Regions from separate parts of the Streptomyces sp. NPDC002788 genome, predicted to be linked through region 2. Evidence: riboswitches for the same ligand, from Rfam matches in the RefSeq annotation. Region 2 holds a riboswitch; the other holds the start of a gene.
What was found. A riboswitch is a leader RNA that binds a small molecule or an ion and turns the genes downstream of it on or off. The one in region 2 is predicted to bind glycine.

Region 1 (8,680 bases), on a different contig from region 2:
CTCCGCAGCGACCGACGGCGGTGCCGAGCAGCGGAGGGACGACGTCCATGGCGTCCGAGCAGATCGGTTATCGCGGCCCCACGGCCTGCGCGGCCGCAGGCATCACCTACCGGCAGTTGGACTACTGGGCACGCACGGGGCTCGTCGAGCCGAGCGTGCGCCCCGCCCACGGGTCCGGGACGCAGCGGCTGTACAGCTTCCGGGACGTCGTCGTCCTGAAGATCGTCAAGCGGTTCCTCGACACCGGGGTGTCGCTGCAGAACATCCGCACGGCCGTCCAGCACCTCAGGGAACGCGGTTTCAGCGACCTGGAGCGGATGACGCTGATGAGTGACGGCGCGACGGTCTACGAGTGCAGCTCCCCCGACGAGGTCCACGCCCTGCTCCAGGGGGGCCAGGGCGTCTTCGGGATCGCCGTGGGCGTGGTGTGGCGGGACGTGGAGAGCGCGCTGTCCCAGCTGCACGGGGAGCGGATCGACACCGGGGAGACCCTGATCGGGTCCAACCCGGCGGACGAGCTGGCACGACGGCGCAACCGGGCCGTCTGAGCCGTCCGGCTCGGGGTGGATGCAGCTGCGGCATGCGGGCGTTTCCGCGCCGGGGTGGAAGCGGTTGCCCCGGCCCGGTTCGGGTGGTCGGGCGGGGCGCTGTCAGTGGTGTAGGGCAGCATCGGAGATGTGAGAACCGCGCCCACGATCCTGCATCTCGACATGGATGCCTTCTTCGCCTCGGTGGAGCAGGCGTCCAAGCCGAGTCTGCGCGGAAAGCCCGTGGTCGTCGGTGGGCTCGGGCCGCGGGGTGTGGTGGCGACCGCGTCGTACGAGGCGCGGGTCTTCGGCGTGCACTCGGCGATGCCCATGGGGCAGGCCCGGCGGCTGGCGCCCAACGCCGCCTATCTCGTGCCGCGCTTCACCTTCTACCGGGCGATCAGCGAGCGGGTGATGGAGCTGCTGCGGGCGCTGTCGCCGCTGGTCGAGCCGCTGAGCCTGGACGAGGCGTTCGTGGACCTGGAGGCCGGAGGAAAGGCCTGGGACGAGCAGTCGGCGCGGCTGGTCGGGGCGCAGCTGCGCGCGGACATCCGGGCTATCACGGGGCTCACGGGGTCGGTGGGGCTCGCCGCCTCCAAGATGCTCGCGAAGATCGCCTCGGAGCAGGCCAAGCCGGACGGCCTGGTGGTGATCGAGCCGGGGACCGAGCGGGCGATGCTCGGGCCGATGCCGGTGCGGACCCTGCCGGGGGTGGGGCCGGCGACGGGCGACCATCTGCGGCGGGCCGGGATCACCACGGTCGAGGAGATCGCCGAGGCGGGGGAGGACGAGCTGGTCCGGCTGCTCGGGAAGGCACACGGGCACGGTCTCTACGCCATGGCGCTGGCGCGGGACGACCGGCCCGTGGTCGCGGAGCGGGAGGCGAAGTCGGTGTCGGTCGAGGACACCTACGACGTGGACATCCACGACCGGGTGCGGGTCGGGCTTGAGGTGCAGCGGCTCGCCGACCGGTGCGTGCGGCGGCTGCGCGGCGCCGGGCTGTCCGGGCGGACCATCGTGCTGAAGGTGCGGCGCTACGACTTCTCGACGCTCACCCGGTCCGAGACGCTGCGCGGCCCCACGGACGACCCCGCGGTGATCCGTGAGGCGGCGGCCAGGCTGCTGGACTCGGTCGACACGACGGGCGGGGTGCGGCTGCTCGGGGTGGGCGTCAGCGGGCTCGCCGACTACACGCAGGAGGACCTGTTCGCGCAGGCGGCCGGCGAGCGGGCGGTCGCAGAAGATCCAGCCGAGGAGAACGCCGAGGCGCCGGTCGAGGAGCAGCCGGTGCCCGCCGAGCGGCGATGGCCCGCGGGGCACGACGTGCGCCACGCCGAGTTCGGGCACGGGTGGGTGCAGGGCAGTGGCCTGGGGCGGGTCACCGTGCGGTTCGAGACGCCCGGCTCGGGGCCGGGACGTGTGCGGACCTTTCCGATCGGCGATCCCGCGCTGGAGCCGGCGGATCCCTTACCGCTGGTGTTACGAAGACCCGAGGGCGGGGGGCACGGCGGTTCCGCAGAGGCGCAGGGCAGGGGCGGGCCGGGTGCTGCTCCCGGTCCCGCGGGCACACCGGCGGGGATCTCCTCGGCCGCGGACACAGCGTCCGGGTTCTCTTCGGCGTAGAGCTCGTGCGCCGGAAGGGCATCACAGCGCGGGAACGCCAACGCCACCCCCACGTCGGCGGTGGTGACCGCCGGGGCCACCGTCGAGGGCGCGGGGTTGGACGCCGGTCCTCTTGCCTATCGCGGCCGAGGTGTGCGGACGGAGCCGCCTGCGAAGGTGACTCCTCCGTGCCGGAGCAGCGGTGTCGCTCCTGCGGCGTCCGGGGCACAGCGGACGGCTACGGGGCCTGGGCTCAGGTCGTCGTCTCGTCCTTGCCGGCGAGCCGGCCGAAGTCGTGCTCCGGAAGCGGGGGCGGGGCGGCGACGTCGAGGCCGTAGTGGTGGTAGAGCTGGAGTTCCTGCTCCGGTGAGAGGTGGCGGCCCACGCCGAAGTCGGGGGCGTCCTTGATGAGGGCGCGGTCGAAGGGGACGCGCAGGGCGCCTTCGATCAGTTCACTGGGCTCCAGGGGGACGAACGCGTCCCTGCTGAACAGCCCGGTCCGTATGGCCGCCCACTCCGGTTCGCCGGTGGCGTCGTCGAGGTAGACCTCGTCGATCGTGCCGATCCTGGTTCCATTGCGGTCGAACGCCTTGCGGCCGATCAGGTGGCGCGGATCGATATCGGTACGCACGTGCCCTCCACAAGGTCGCAAGTCTTCTGTAGACACCACAAAACGGCACAACCGGGGACCCGGCCACTCGAAGGTTCGTGCGTTGACCCCGCTGGTACGCTGGCAGCGGCTGCTGACCCCGTGCGGGAGAGTCCTCCAGACAGCATCGGAGGCGCCGAAGGAGCAAATCCTCCCCGGAATCTCTCAGGCACACGTACCGCACGGACGAGGTCACTCTGGAAAGCAGGGCGGGTGCCGACGGCTTCCGCTCTCACCGACGGTGAAAACCGGAGGCCTTCGGGCGATCCGGTGAAGCTCTCAGGTTGAGATGACAGAGGGGGAGGCCGTCCGGGTACCCGTGCCGTGGTGCCCCTCGCAGGTCGTGTCAGACCAGGAGGCCTCCGCAAATGACCGCCCATCGCATTCCGCTCTCCGAGCTCGAAGAGGCAGTCCCCTTCGAGCAGCGCCACATCGGCCCCGACCACGAGGCCCGGGCCAAGATGCTCGCGCAGGTCGGCTACGGCTCGCTGGAGGAGCTCACGGCCGCCGCGGTCCCGGCCGTGATCAAGAGCGCCGAGGCGCTGGACCTGCCGGGCGCCCGCAGCGAGGCCGAGGTGATCGCCGAGCTGCGCTCCCTCGCCGAGCGCAACCAGGTCCTCGGCTCCATGATCGGGCTCGGGTACTACGGCACGTTCACGCCGCCGGTCATCATGCGCAACGTCATGGAGAACCCGGCCTGGTACACGGCCTACACGCCGTACCAGCCGGAGATCTCGCAGGGGCGGCTCGAGGCGCTTCTGAACTTCCAGACCATGGTCGCCGACCTGACCGGGCTGCCGACCTCCGGCGCCTCCCTGCTCGACGAGGGGACAGCGGCCGCCGAGGCCATGGCGCTGTCGCGGCGTCTGGGCAAGAACAAGAGGGGCCTGTTCCTGGTCGACGCGGACGTGCTGCCGCAGACCATCGCCGTGATCCAGACCCGGGCCGAGCCGACCGGCGTCGAGGTCGTCGTCGCCGACCTCAGTGACGGCATCCCCGCCGAGATCGCCGAGCGTGAGATCAACGGCGTGCTGATCCAGTACCCGGGCGCCTCCGGAGCCGTCCGGGACATCAAGCCGGTCATCGACCGGGCGCACGAGCTCGGGGCGCTCGTCACCGTCGCCGCCGACCTGCTCGCGCTGACGATGCTGAGGTCGCCCGGGGAGCTCGGCGCCGACATCGCGGTCGGGACGACGCAGCGCTTCGGTGTGCCCATGGGCTTCGGCGGGCCGCACGCCGGCTACATGGCCGTCCAGGAGAAGATGGCGCGCAGCCTGCCCGGACGGCTCGTCGGCGTGTCCGTCGACGCGGACGGGAACAGGGCCTACCGGCTGGCGCTGCAGACGCGTGAGCAGCACATCCGCCGGGAGAAGGCCACCAGCAACATCTGCACCGCGCAGGTGCTGCTCGCCGTCATGGCCGGCATGTACGCCGTCTACCACGGGCCGGAGGGCCTGAAGGGCGTCGCGCAGCGCACCCACCGGTACGCCACGGTCCTCGCCGCCGGTCTCGCGAACGGCGGTGTCGAGGTCGTGCACGAGGCCTACTTCGACACCGTCACGGTGCGCGTGGAGGGCCGGGCCGCCGAGGTCGTGGCCGCCGCGCGGGACAACGGGGTCAACCTGCGTCTCGTCGACGCCGACCACGTCTCCATCGCCTGCGACGAGACCACCACCCGGGCCCAGCTGCGTGCCGTATGGGCCGCCTTCGGTGTCGAGGGTGTCGTCGAGGCACTGGATGCCGCCGCGGAGGACGGGCTTCCCGTTGATCTTCTGCGCACCGACGAGTACCTGACGCACCCCGTCTTCCACCAGCACCGCTCCGAGACCGCCATGCTGCGCTACCTGCGCCGGCTGGCCGACCGGGACTACGCGCTCGACCGCGGCATGATCCCGCTGGGCTCCTGCACCATGAAGCTCAACGCGACCACGGAGATGGAGCCGGTCACCTGGCCCGAGTTCGGGCAGCTGCACCCCTTCGCGCCCGCTGAGCAGGCCGCGGGCTACCTCACCCTCATCCACGAGCTGGAGGACCGCCTCGCCGAGGTCACCGGCTACGACAAGGTCTCCCTCCAGCCCAACGCCGGGTCGCAGGGCGAGCTGGCCGGTCTGCTCGCCGTGCGCGGGTACCACCGGGCCAACGGCGACGCGCAGCGCACCGTGTGTCTGATCCCCTCGTCCGCGCACGGCACCAACGCCGCCAGCGCGGTGATGGCGGGCATGAGGGTCGTCGTCGTGAAGACCGCGGAGGACGGCGAGATCGACGTCGAGGACCTGCGGGCGAAGATCGAGCAGCACCGCGACGAGCTGGCCGTGCTGATGATCACCTACCCGTCCACCCACGGTGTGTTCGAGGAGCACGTCGCCGACATCTGCGCCCAGGTGCACGAGGCGGGCGGTCAGGTCTACGTCGACGGGGCCAACCTCAACGCGCTCGTGGGACTCGCCAAGCCGGGGCACTTCGGCGGGGACGTCTCGCACCTGAACCTGCACAAGACCTTCTGCATCCCGCACGGCGGCGGCGGTCCCGGCGTGGGCCCGGTGGCGGTGCGGGAGCACCTCGCGCCCTACCTGCCGAACCACCCGTTGCAGCCCGAGGCCGGCCCGGAGACCGGCGTCGGTCCCATCTCCGCGGCGCCGTGGGGTTCCGCCGGCATCCTGCCGATCTCGTGGGCGTACGTCCGGCTCATGGGCGGCGAGGGGCTGAAGCGGGCCACGCAGGTGGCGGTGCTCAGCGCCAACTACATCGCCAAGCGGCTGGAGCCGCACTACCCGGTGCTCTACACCGGCCCGGGCGGACTCGTGGCGCACGAGTGCATCATCGACCTGCGGCCGCTGACCAAGGCGACCGGGGTGAGCGTCGACGACGTGGCCAAGCGGCTGATCGATTACGGCTTCCACGCGCCGACGATGTCGTTCCCGGTGGCCGGGACGCTGATGATCGAGCCGACCGAGTCGGAGGACCTGGCCGAGCTGGACCGTTTCTGCGATGCGATGATCGCCGTTCGCGCGGAGATCGAGAAGGTCGGTTCCGGCGAGTGGCCCGCCGACGACAACCCGCTGCGCGGCGCCCCGCACACCGCCGGCGCGCTCGCCGGGGAGTGGGAGCACGCCTACAGCCGAGAGGACGCCGTCTTCCCGGCCGGGGTGTCGGCCGCCGACAAGTACTGGCCGCCGGTGCGCCGCATCGACCAGGCCTTCGGCGACCGGAACCTCGTCTGCTCCTGCCCGCCGCTGGACGCCTACGAGGACTGATCGACCGACCGGTCAGGGGGAGGGGCTCCGCTGTGCGGGGCCCCTCCCGTTCATTCCACGGCGAGCGGCGTCAGGCCGGGTACGCGTGCGTCTGCGTCGCCTTGACCGTCGCCCACACCGGTGCCCCGGGGTGCAGGTCGAGTTCCGCCGCGGCGACGGTGGTCAGGTCGGCGGTCAGGGGGAGTTCGCCGGTGAGGTCGGCGCGGATCTGGTCGCTGTGCGTCTCCAGGCCGGCGACCTCGCAGTGCCACAGGTTGCGGGCGCTGGAGCCGGCCGGGCGCTCCCGGTACAGCGTCACCGCGCTCGGCGGGAACGCCACGAAGACGGGACCGGAGAGCTCCTCGGTGGTGGTGATGGCGGGGCCCGTGGAGAGCCGGACGGTGTGGCCCTCGGCCTGCCCCCGGTAGAGGTTGAGGCCGACCAGCCGGGCGATGTAGTCCGTACGCGGATGGCGGGCGATGCCCGCGGGTGTGCCCTCCTGGACGACCTGACCGTGCTCGACGACGACCAGGCGGTCGGCCAGCACCATGGCGTCCAGCGGGTCGTGCGTGACCAGGACGGCCACGGCCTCGAACTCCGCCAGGTGTCGTCGGAGCTGGGCACGTACCTCCAGTCGGGTACGGGCGTCGAGGGCGGCAAGGGGTTCGTCCAGGAGCAGCAGCCGGGGCCGGGTCGCCAGGGCCCGGGCCAGGGCCACGCGCTGGGCCTGACCGCCGGAGAGGCGGCGGGGTTTGGCGCCGGCGTGGTCGGCCAGGCCCATGCGGTCCAGCCACTCGGCGGCCTGGGCACGGGCCTCGGCCTTGCCGGCGCCGCGGCAGCGTGGCCCGAAGGCGACATTGTCCAGGGCGGTCAGATGCGGGAACAGCAGGTAGTCCTGGAAGACGACACCGACCGGGCGGGCCTCGGGCGGGGTGCCGTCCAGCCCGGTGCCGTCCAGACGCAGATGGCCCGCGGAGAGGGGGACGAGCCCGGCGAGTGCGCGTAGGGCGGTGGTCTTGCCGGCGCCGTTCGGGCCGAGGAGGGCGACGACCTCCCCGGGGGCGGCGGTGAGGGCGACGTCGAGACGGAAGGAGCCGCGGTCCACGACGAGGTGGGCGTCGAGCCCCTCGGTCGTCGGGTCGTCGAGGTGGGTCATCAGGGCGTCGTCCAAAGTGTCAGGAGGCTGTCATCCACCGGTCGCGCAGGGCGGCCAGTACCGCGATGGACACGGCCAGCAGCACCAGGCTGAGGGCGATCGCCGCCGCCGGGTCGTTCTGCAGGGCGAGGTAGACCGCGAGCGGCATGGTCTGTGTACGGCCCGGGAAGTTGCCGGCGAAGGTGATGGTCGCGCCGAACTCCCCGAGGGCCCGGGCCCAGGCCAGTACGGCTCCGGCCGCGATGCCCGGCGCGATCAGCGGCAGGGTGACCCGGCGGAACGCGGTGAGGCGGGAGGCGCCCAGGGTGGCGGCCGCCTCCTCGTAGCGCGGGTCGGCGGCCCGCAGGGTGCCCTCCACGCTGATGACGAGGAACGGCATCGCCACGAACGTCTCCGCGAGGACGACACCCGTCGTGGTGAACGGCAGGGTGATCCCGAACCAGGAGTCGAGCCACTGACCGATCACGCCGTTGCGCCCGAAGGCGAGCAGCAGGGCCACACCGCCCACGACCGGCGGCAGCACCAGCGGCAGCGTCACCAGGGCCCGTACGAGGCCCCGGCCGGGGAAGCGCGTGCGGGCCAGCAGCCAGGCCAGGGGCACACCGACGACCAGGCTGAGGCCCGTCGCAGCGGTGGCGCACAGAAGGGAGAGCCGGAGCGCCTCCCACACCCCGGCGCTGGTCAGCTGCTCGGGAAGGCTGCGCCAGGGTGCCCGGACGAGCAGCGCGATCAGCGGCAGGAGCAGGAAGGCCAGGCCGATCAGGGCGGGCACCAGCAGAGGGACCGGCACGAACCGGGTCCGGCCGCGGGGGCGGTCGCGGCGAGGCCGGCTCGCCGGGGTGTCGCTCACGGCTCGAGGAACCCGGCCCCGGACAGCACCTTCTGGCCCTGCGCGGACCTCACGAGTGCCATGAAGGCCTTTGCCGTGCCGGGGTTGGGGGCGTTCTCGAGCAGGACGATCGGATAGTCGTTGACCGCGTCGGCCGACTCGGGGAAGTCCACGCCCTGCACCCTGTCACCCGCCGCCCGCACGTCGGTCCGGTAGACGACGGCCGCGTCGGCCTCCTTCAGCTCGACCTTCGTCAGTGCGCTCTTGACGTCCTGTTCGTAGGAGACAGGGGTGAGCTTCACGCCACCGGAGTCCAGCGCCTTCCGGGCGGCGGCGCCGCACGGAACCGTCCTGTCGCACAGGACGACCTTCAGGCCGGGCTTGGTGAGGTCCTTCAGGGAGGAGATCCTGTCGGGGTTGCCCGGCAGGGTGGCGATCTCCAGCCGGTTGCGGACGAAGGTGGCCGGTGTGCCCACCGCGTCCTTCTCGTCCGTCACGATCGCCATCGTGTTGGTGCTGGCGGCGGCGAAGACGTCGGCGGGGGCGCCGCTGGTGATGCTGGCGGCGAGGGTGTCGCTGCCGCCGAAGTTGAAGGCGACCTCGGTACCCGGGTGCCGCTTCTCGAACGTCCTGCCCAGCGCCTTGAAGCTCTCCTCCAGGGAGGCGGCGGCGAAGACGGTGACC
Region 2 (8,680 bases):
AGATGGCGAAGGTGACTGCGCTGACCACCAGCAGCAACAGCACCGCGCCCATGACGCGTCGGAGGATGTACGCAGCCACAGCTGTACGGCCCCGGGTGGCCGCGGCGGGATCGTCCGCCGCGGCCACCCGGTGCCTTCACCTGCCTTTCGAAAGGTTCCGGCCTGCTGGTTACTTCGCGGAGCTCATCAGCAGGTAGTCGTACATGCCGAGGTAGGCCTGCGTGACCGTGACGTTGCTCGCGGACGTCGGCCTGAGCAGCAGGTTCTTGCGGTAGATCAGCGGGACGACCGAGGCGTTGTCGAGGACCATCTTGTCGATGTCACCCCAGGCCTTCGTGCGGGCGGCGTCGTCGGTGTTGGCGATCGCGTCCGTCAGGGCCTTGTTGATCTTCGGGTCGTCCAGCTCCATCAAGTTGTTGCCGCCCGAGGGCTTGATGGCGGCACCGTTGACGATCTGATCGAGGAAGCCGTAGCCGGTCGGCCAGTCGGCCCCCCACGCCATCGAGAGCATGCCGAGCTTGTTCTCGTGGACGTAGGACGGGACACCGGCGAAGTTGGAGAAGTACTTGCCGGAGGGGAACTGCTTGATCTCGATGTTGATGCCGATCTTCTTCAGCGACGCCTGGACGGCCGTGGCGGCCGCGACCTCGGCGGGCCGGTCCGACCGGGCCGTGAGGATCGTGTTGAAGCCGTTCGGCTGGCCGCAGGCCTTCAGCTCCGCCTTGGCCTTGGCAACGTCACCCTTGTGACCCTCGCTCGGGTAGGTGTCGAACTTGGTGTAGCCGTTGACCGACGGCGGCAGCAGCGTGGTCGCCACGTCGCCCTTCGGCGAGCCGCCCATTGCGTCCAGGACGGACTGCTTGTCCAGACCCCACTGGACGGCCTTGCGGCAGTGCTCGTTGTCGAACGGCTTCACGTTGACGTTGAGCGCGATGTACTGCGTGGCGCCCGCGTAGGAGCTGTCCGTCTGGTTGGCGAGCTTGCCGCGCAGCACCTTCGGCTGGGTCTGCGGCTGCACACCGGTGCCCGCCGCGTCAGCCGTGATCTTGTCGGAGATCAGGTTGTTGTCGACCGTGACCGGGTTGACCTTGAACTTGATCGTGATCTTGTCCGGCAGGGCCTTGCGGATCGGGTCCGTCTTGGCGTCCCACTGCTTGTTGCGCACGAGGGTCGCGCCGCGGCCCTCCTCGTAGGACTGGAACTGGTACGGGCCGGAGGACTGGATGGCCTGCACGTACTTCGCACCGGTGTCCTTCGCCTTCGGCACCGGCGCCGTCTGCGAGAACGTCGCCAGGTAGTCGAAGTCGGCGAACGGCTGCTTCAGCTTGAAGACGATCGTCCGGTCGTCCGGCGTCTCGATGGACTTGATGCCCTCGGCGGACTTGTCCTTGTACGGGCCCTTGTACTTGTCGCCGCCCTCCAGGTACGCCTTGAAGTATGTCGGGCCGTTGGACAGCGCCTCGGGCGCGAAGTTGGAGCGCTCGATGGCGTACTTCACGTCCTTGGACGTCACCGGGGTGCCGTCCTGGAACTTCACACCCGCACGCAGCTTGTACGTCCAGGTCTTGGCGTCCGGGCTGGACTTGCCGAGGGACTCGGCGAGGTCCGGCACGACCTCCAGGCCTTCCTTGCCCGCCGCCGGTTTGAACGTGGTGAGCGTTCTGCCGTAGAGGCGGGAGAAGTTCTGCACCCAGCCGTAGTACGTGTTGCCCGGGTCGAGGGAGTCCGGCACGTCCGAGTGCTCGTACGTGACGGTCCCTCCCTTCTTGTCCGACGCGTTGACGATCGAGTTCAGCGCGGCGTCCTTCTTGCCGTTGCCTCCCCCGTCGTTGTCGTCACCTCCGCCGCCGCACGCGGCAGCACCCAGCGACAGTGCCAGGACCGACGCAACGCCGGCGGTCACCCTTCTCGTCTTCACCTGAGGAAGCCCCCTCATTCGATGGATCACTTGCTGCGAGGGTCGAGGGCGTCACGCAGCCCGTCACCCAGCAGGTTGAAGGCCAGGACGGTGATGAAGATCGCCAGTCCGGGCACGAACATGTACTGCGGATCAGCCGTGTAGAGATCCACAGCGTTGCTGAGCATGCCGCCCCAGGAGGCCTGCGGCGGAGCGATACCGACACCGAGGAAGCTCAGTGCGGCCTCGAAAAGGATGTTCGTCGGGATGATCAGCGTCGAGTAGACGAGGATCGGCGCGACGAGGTTCGGGAGGAGCTCCCGGAACAGGACGTAAGGGCCGCGCGCGCCGAGGCTCGTGGCGGCCTCGATGAACTCCCGCTTGCGCAGGGTCATGGTCTGGGCGCGCACGATGCGGCCGATGTACGGCCAGCTGAAGAAGCCGATCACGAAGATCAGCACGCAGATGCGCAGGGACAGGCCCTCGAGACCGAAGAACCCGTCCTGCACCGAGGCCGAGATCGAGATGGCGAACAGCAGCAGCGGGAACGCCAGGAAGGTGTCCATCAGCCTGCTGATGACGCTGTCGACCCAGCCGCCGTAGTAGCCGGCGATGACGCCGAGCACGGTGCCGATGCACACGGACAGCAGCGTGGCGCCGCCCGCGACCAGCAGGGAGACCCACGATCCGTCGATGATGCGGGCGAGCATGTCCCGGCCGTACTGCGGGTCCACGCCGAGCGGGTGGTCCCAACTCATGCCACCCCAGCCGCCCTTGGGGGCGAGCAGTGCGGGGTCGATGAGGTCCTGGTTGAACTTGTTGGGATCGAGGTCGAAGATCCACTGGATCGGCTTGGAGAACACCGCCATCGTGACGAGCAGGATGACGACGACGCCTCCCGCCATCGCCACCTTGTCCCGCTTGAAGCGCATCCAGGCGATCTGGGTGAGCGAGCGCCCTTCGATCTGGCTCTTCTTGACCCCGGAGAGCACGGCCTCGGGCTGTGCTCCGGCTTCCGCCCCGGTGGTCTCGATCGGTGCGGTCACGGTGCGATTGACCCCTCTCGGGCCGGCGATCGCCGAGCCCCTGGCTGCCGCTGTAGCGGTTTTGTTTGTCTCGTACACGAGACCGACCGGCCCGTGTCTTGCGGGGAGTCTTCAACGCTTTGGCGATCTGTTGCCAGACTTGACGGTGAAAGGATGCGTAAACGTGATGCTGTCTGGGGAGTTCCGTTATCCGGACAGCGGGTAACGGGAGCCGGACGCCCCTCGTCAGGGGCATTTTAGGACAGACATGACCATTCCACCCTGATCTACGCGCGAAGAGTGGAATGGTTGTCGCGTTTCCGAGATGTGCTACGGGGCCACCGGGGAGCCGGAAGTGGGGTCAGTACCGGCCCTGCGCCGGCGGGTATCCGTAGCCCGATGCCGGGGCCTGGACGGGCGCCGTGGCGTGGGCCTCGCGGTCGTAGAAGGGGCGGGCGCTCGCGCGCAGCCACATGGCGACCGGGTCGTGTTCGTCCGACATGGCGACGGTCGAGACGGGGAGCCCGTCCGGTACGGCACCGAGGGACTGCTGCATCATCGCGCGCACCGAATCCACGGCCGGCGGCGAAGTGTCGTACACATCCAGTCCGATGGCGAGGTACGGCGCCCCGAGCGCGGGCTGCACCCAGGCGCGGCGCAGCGAGCGGACGGCCGGGGTGCGGTGGGCGTTCTGCGCGAGCAGGGCGTAGAACTGCGGAATCTCGATGGCCGGTTCGGACAGCCGCAGCGGCCCCGCCGGCTGGCGGTCCAGGCCCGTGGCGATCCGGCGCAGGTCCAGCCAGGGGACGCCGACGCCGCCGCCGGGGGCGTGCGGGTTGAGCCAGAGGCCGTAGTGGTCGGGGTAGAGGGCGCGGGCCACGTCGACCCCGTCGACCACCTCGTACGAGCGGTTCCAGCCGCTGGCCGACAGCTCCTGGGCGGAGGTCACGCAGGGGGCGTAACCGCAGCCGCCGACCTCCATGTTTCCGTACTGGGCGTCCGGGGAGCCGGCCTGGCCGTGCCACAGGAGCATCCAGATCTGGCCGGTGCGCGGGGTCGCGAGCGCGCGCAGGAGAGCCTCGTAGGCGTCGTAACGCCCGGGCGTGACCTGGCGCAGCATGTGCTCGACCTGTCCGGCCGCGGCCGTGCCGCTCGCGCTCACCTTTACCGCCCCTTCGTACAACGCCTCGACCGTGACCTAGCTTAAGCCCGCGAGGGGACTCGGAGCCTGGTGTCGGCTCCCGGGTGCGGGTCGTTCGTGGCTTGCCGCGCCCCCCGCGGCGAAGCCGCATGATGTCACAGCCCCGCGCCCTGGGGTCTGCTCGTCTACCGCTGATAGAAGGGCCGGACCCGGTTGCGCATCCAGTCGCCCACCGGGTCCTCCGCCACGTCCAGGAGGACGAGGTTGACGGGCCAGGGGGCCGGACTGGTGGTGACGGCCCGGGTGAGGGCTTCCAGGGGAAGGGCCCGCAGGTCGCCTTCGCACTGGGAGAGTTCGACGCCCACGAACATCACCGGATCGGCGGTCTCGATGTGGGCGAGGCAGCGGCGCGCGGTGACGACGACACCGGTCGCCTCGAACTCAGCGGAGGCGGCGGCGAGGAAGTCCACCGGGTCGTCCTTCCAGTCGGGCTCGAAGAGGCGGACCCGGCCGCCGCTCACGGGGCCGTCCAGCGGGGTCCGCCCGGCCCGGCACAGCTCGGCCACGGCGGGCGGCGGGAGCGGGATGCCGACGACGCCGCCCGGGTTGACGGCTATCCCCGCGTGCGGGGGCAGGCCGCGGGCGAACTCCACGGCGGGCGCGATGGTGTACGACATGTGGGAGCCGACGACCTGGTGGAACTGCTCCTCGGAGCTGAACACCGGCACGTACGCCTGGCCCTCGATCTCGATGCCGGGCAGATCGAGGGGGCCGCTCTGCGGGCCGCCGCCGCTGGGCAGCGGGACCCACACGAAGCTCCGGCCCAGCACCTCGACGATCCGCCCGCCGGCGGACGGCCCGGCACCGAGGGAGGCCGAGAGCACCTCCTCCAGCTCGTTGCCGGGCCATCCGCCGTGCGGATGGGTCTGCGTCTGCGCCGGAAAGTCCGCGGAGAATTCCGCCGGGAAGTCCATCTGCCTACCGCCTGCCTCATGCCACTGCTGTGGCTCAGAAGGCTAGCGGTTCGGGAGCCGGGGGCGGCCGGGCCGGGGACGGCCGACCCACGAACCGGGTACCCCGTCCCGGGCGTCACTCCGTGAAGGCGATGCGGTGCAAGGTGTTCGCCGCGTCGCGGTCGGCGAGGACGGCTGAGCCGCAGCCCGTGGGGAGTTCGCCGCGTTCCACCGAGCGCAGCAGGCGGGTGGTTGCCGCGCGGTGGCGGAGGAAGGCGTAGCGGGAGACGCCGCGGCCTCGGTCGCGCTGGCCGGCCAGGGCCTGCTCGGGGGTGGCGTCGAGGAGGAGCAGGTGCAAGGTGCCGCCCCTGCGGCGCGCCTCGCGGGCGAGCCAGCGGCGGACCCAGGCCTGGGTGCCGCAGTCGTGCACCACGAGTCCCTCGCCGGTGCGCAGGGCGCGGCGCAGCCCGGCGTAGTGGGCGAGGCGCACGAGCGGTCGGTACAGCGCGTAGGGCAGGAAGCGCGGCATGCGGCGCGCCCAGCGGTCGCGGGTGTCCTGGGAGTCGATGCGCCGGCCCGGCACCGTGCGCCGCATCAGCGTGGACTTGCCGCTGCCGGGCAGGCCGGTGACCACGACGAGGTCGTGGGGGGCGAACAGCAGCGCGTGCGGGCTGCGGCCGGCGCGCTCGCGCAGATCGCGGACGACCGGCGCCGGCACCGGGCCGCAGACCGCCCGGGCCGGAACGGCCGGCTGCTCGGGCAGCGCCATGCCCGTGGTCGTGGCGTACGCCCTGGTCCTGTTCACCGTGATCGTCCTCCCCTGGGGCCAGGTACGGAGTCCCATCCCCGCCGAGTGTAAAGAGAAGGTAACGGCGCAGGCCCCTCATTTCCGTTCTTGTCCTGCAACAGGGCTGCTACAGGTCGCCGTGTCCGGCGCGCGGGACTCCGCACTTGCTGTGAAAGGTCCCCCTGCCGCGCCGGAAGGATGCGTGCAATGATGTGCGCGCCAACTGCATACCGGCCGTTTGAATCCGCGCGGGAGAGTTCCCAGCACCGCTGACGCTGGGGCGCCGAAGGAGCAAGTCCCTCCCTTGAATCTCTCAGGCCCCGTTACCGCGCGGGCGAGGCACATCTGAAAAGCGGGCCACCTCCCGTCGTCGAGACGACGGGCGTGGCCCCACCCAAGGTGCAAGCCATCGACCTGCGCGGTCATGGCGAACCTCTCAGGTTCCGATGACAGATGGGGAGGAACGCCCTCGCCCTCCCCCACGCTCGAATGAACTCGCGTGGGAGGTGCCGCCATTGCCCTTGGAGACGACCGACCGTGAGCAGTACAGGAGAACTCCGCCGCACCGCGCTCGATGCCCTGCATCGTTCGCTCGGCGCGACGATGACCGACTTCGCCGGCTGGGACATGCCCCTGCGCTACGGCTCCGAGCGCGACGAGCACACCGCCGTACGCACGAAGGCCGGGCTCTTCGACCTCTCCCACATGGGCGAGATCACCGTCACCGGCCCGCAGGCCGCCGCCCTGCTCGACTTCGCCCTGGTGGGCAACATCGGCGGCGTCAAGCCGGGCCGCGCCCGCTACACCATGATCTGCCGGGCCGACGGCGGCATCCTCGACGACCTGATCGTCTACCGGCTGGGCGAGGCCGAGTACATGGTGGTCGCCAACGCCTCCAACGCCCAGGTGGTCCTGGACGCGCTGGCGGAGCGCGTGGCCGGCTTCGACGCCGAGGTGCGTGACGACCGGGACGCCTACGCGCTGATCGCCGTACAGGGCCCGGAGTCCCCCGGGATCCTGAAGTCCCTCACCGACGCCGACCTCGACGGGTTGAAGTACTACGCCGGTCTGCCCGGCACGGTCGGCGGGGTCCCGGCCCTGATCGCCCGTACGGGCTACACCGGTGAGGACGGCTTCGAGCTGTTCGTGAAGCCGGAGCACGCCGTCGAGCTGTGGCAGGCCCTGACCAAGGCGGGCGAGGGCGCCGGCCTGGTCGCGTGCGGGCTGTCCTGCCGCGACACGCTGCGCCTCGAGGCGGGCATGCCGCTGTACGGGCACGAGCTGAGCACCTCGCTCACGCCCTTCGACGCCGGTCTCGGCCGGGTGGTGAAGTTCGAGAAGGAGGGCGACTTCGTGGGGCGCGAGGCCCTGCGCGAGGCAGCCGCCCGGGCCGAGCAGAACCCGCCGCGCGTCCTGGTCGGGCTCGTCGCCGAGGGCCGCCGGGTCCCCCGCGCCGGGTACGCGGTCGTCTCCGCCGGCGAGGTGATCGGCGAGGTCACCTCCGGCGCCCCCTCCCCCACCCTGGGCAGGCCGATCGCCATGGCCTACGTCGACGCCTCGCACGCCGCGCCCGGCACGCCCGGCGTGGGCGTGGACATCCGGGGCAGTCACGAGCCGTACGAGGTCGTGGCGCTGCCGTTCTACAAGCGGCAGAAGTAGACACTGGCGAGGGGTCGCGGCAAGCGACCCCGTCGCCCGTCGTCCCGGCTCACCAGCAGTCCCCCTTCAGAGCACTCCCGCGCGTACAGGAGAATTCAGGCCATGAGCAACCCCCAGCAGCTGCGCTACAGCAAGGAGCACGAGTGGCTGTCGGCCGCCGAGGACGGCGTGTCGACGGTCGGTATCACGGAGCACGCGGCGAACGCGCTCGGCGATGTCGTGTTCGTCCAGCTCCCCGAGGTCGGTGACACGGTGTCCGCCGGCGAGACCTGCGGCGAGCTGGAGTCGACCAAGTCGGTGTCCGACCTGTACTCCCCGGTCTCCGGTGAGGTCACCGAGGTCAACGAGGACGTCGTGAACGACCCGTCGCTGGTGAACTCGGCCCCCTTCGAGGGCGGCTGGCTGTTCAAGGTGCGGGTCGCGGACGAGCCGGGCGACCTGCTCTCCGCCGACGAGTACACCGCGTTCTCCGCCGGCTGAGGAGTCGTAGCCGAATGTCCGTCCTGAACACACCCCTGCACGAGCTCGACCCGGCCGTCGCCGCCGCGGTCGACGCCGAGCTGCAGCGCCAGCAGTCCACGCTCGAGATGATCGCCTCGGAGAACTTCGCGCCGGTCGCGGTCATGGAGGCGCAGGGCTCGGTCCTCACCAACAAGTACGCCGAGGGCTACCCGGGCCGCCGCTACTACGGCGGCTGCGAGCACGTCGACGTGGTCGAGCAGATCGCGATCGACCGCGTCAAGGAGCTGTTCGGCGCCGAGCACGCCAACGTGCAGCCGCACTCCGGCGCCCAGGCCAACGCGGCCGCGATGTTCGCGCTGCTCAAGCCGGGCGACACCATCATGGGGCTGAACCTCGCCCACGGCGGGCACCTGACCCACGGCATGAAGATCAACTTCTCCGGCAAGCTCTACGACGTCGTCGCCTACCACGTGGGCGAGGACGGCCGGGTCGACATGGCCGAGGTCGAGCGGCTCGCCAAGGAGTCGAAGCCGAAGCTGATCGTCGCGGGCTGGTCGGCCTACCCGCGGCAACTGGACTTCGCCGCGTTCCGCCGGATCGCGGACGAGGTCGGCGCGTACCTGATGGTCGACATGGCGCACTTCGCCGGTCTCGTCGCGGCCGGGCTGCACCCGAACCCGGTGCCGCACGCGCACGTGGTGACCACGACCACGCACAAGACGCTGGGCGGCCCGCGCGGTGGTGTGATCCTCTCCA

Region 1: linked by a shared signal. The riboswitch ahead of gcvP (aminomethyl-transferring glycine dehydrogenase) and the one ahead of gcvT (glycine cleavage system aminomethyltransferase GcvT) in region 2 are both predicted to bind glycine.

Annotation. Positions count from the first base shown of each region.
Region 1 is NZ_JBSFVB010000015.1:8,503-17,182, forward strand. Features, by position in the region: gene ACWD1U_RS26105 (MerR family transcriptional regulator) at 1-548, shown strand, start outside; gene ACWD1U_RS26110 (DNA polymerase IV) at 678-2,150, shown strand; gene ACWD1U_RS26115 (PRC-barrel domain-containing protein) at 2,383-2,760, opposite strand; glycine riboswitch at 2,874-2,969, shown strand; gene gcvP (aminomethyl-transferring glycine dehydrogenase) at 3,147-6,032, shown strand; gene ACWD1U_RS26125 (ABC transporter ATP-binding protein) at 6,103-7,167, opposite strand; gene modB (molybdate ABC transporter permease subunit) at 7,187-8,017, opposite strand; gene modA (molybdate ABC transporter substrate-binding protein) at 8,014-8,680, opposite strand, start outside.
Region 2 is NZ_JBSFVB010000007.1:32,686-41,365, reverse strand. Features, by position in the region: gene ACWD1U_RS14835 (ABC transporter permease) at 1-79, opposite strand, end outside; gene ACWD1U_RS14830 (ABC transporter substrate-binding protein) at 170-1,936, opposite strand; gene ACWD1U_RS14825 (ABC transporter permease) at 1,945-2,943, opposite strand; gene ACWD1U_RS14820 (enhanced serine sensitivity protein SseB C-terminal domain-containing protein) at 3,284-4,084, opposite strand; gene ACWD1U_RS14815 (enhanced serine sensitivity protein SseB) at 4,249-5,037, opposite strand; gene ACWD1U_RS14810 (AAA family ATPase) at 5,153-5,821, opposite strand; glycine riboswitch at 6,043-6,142, shown strand; glycine riboswitch at 6,143-6,266, shown strand; gene gcvT (glycine cleavage system aminomethyltransferase GcvT) at 6,341-7,462, shown strand; gene gcvH (glycine cleavage system protein GcvH) at 7,565-7,942, shown strand; gene glyA (serine hydroxymethyltransferase) at 7,957-8,680, shown strand, end outside.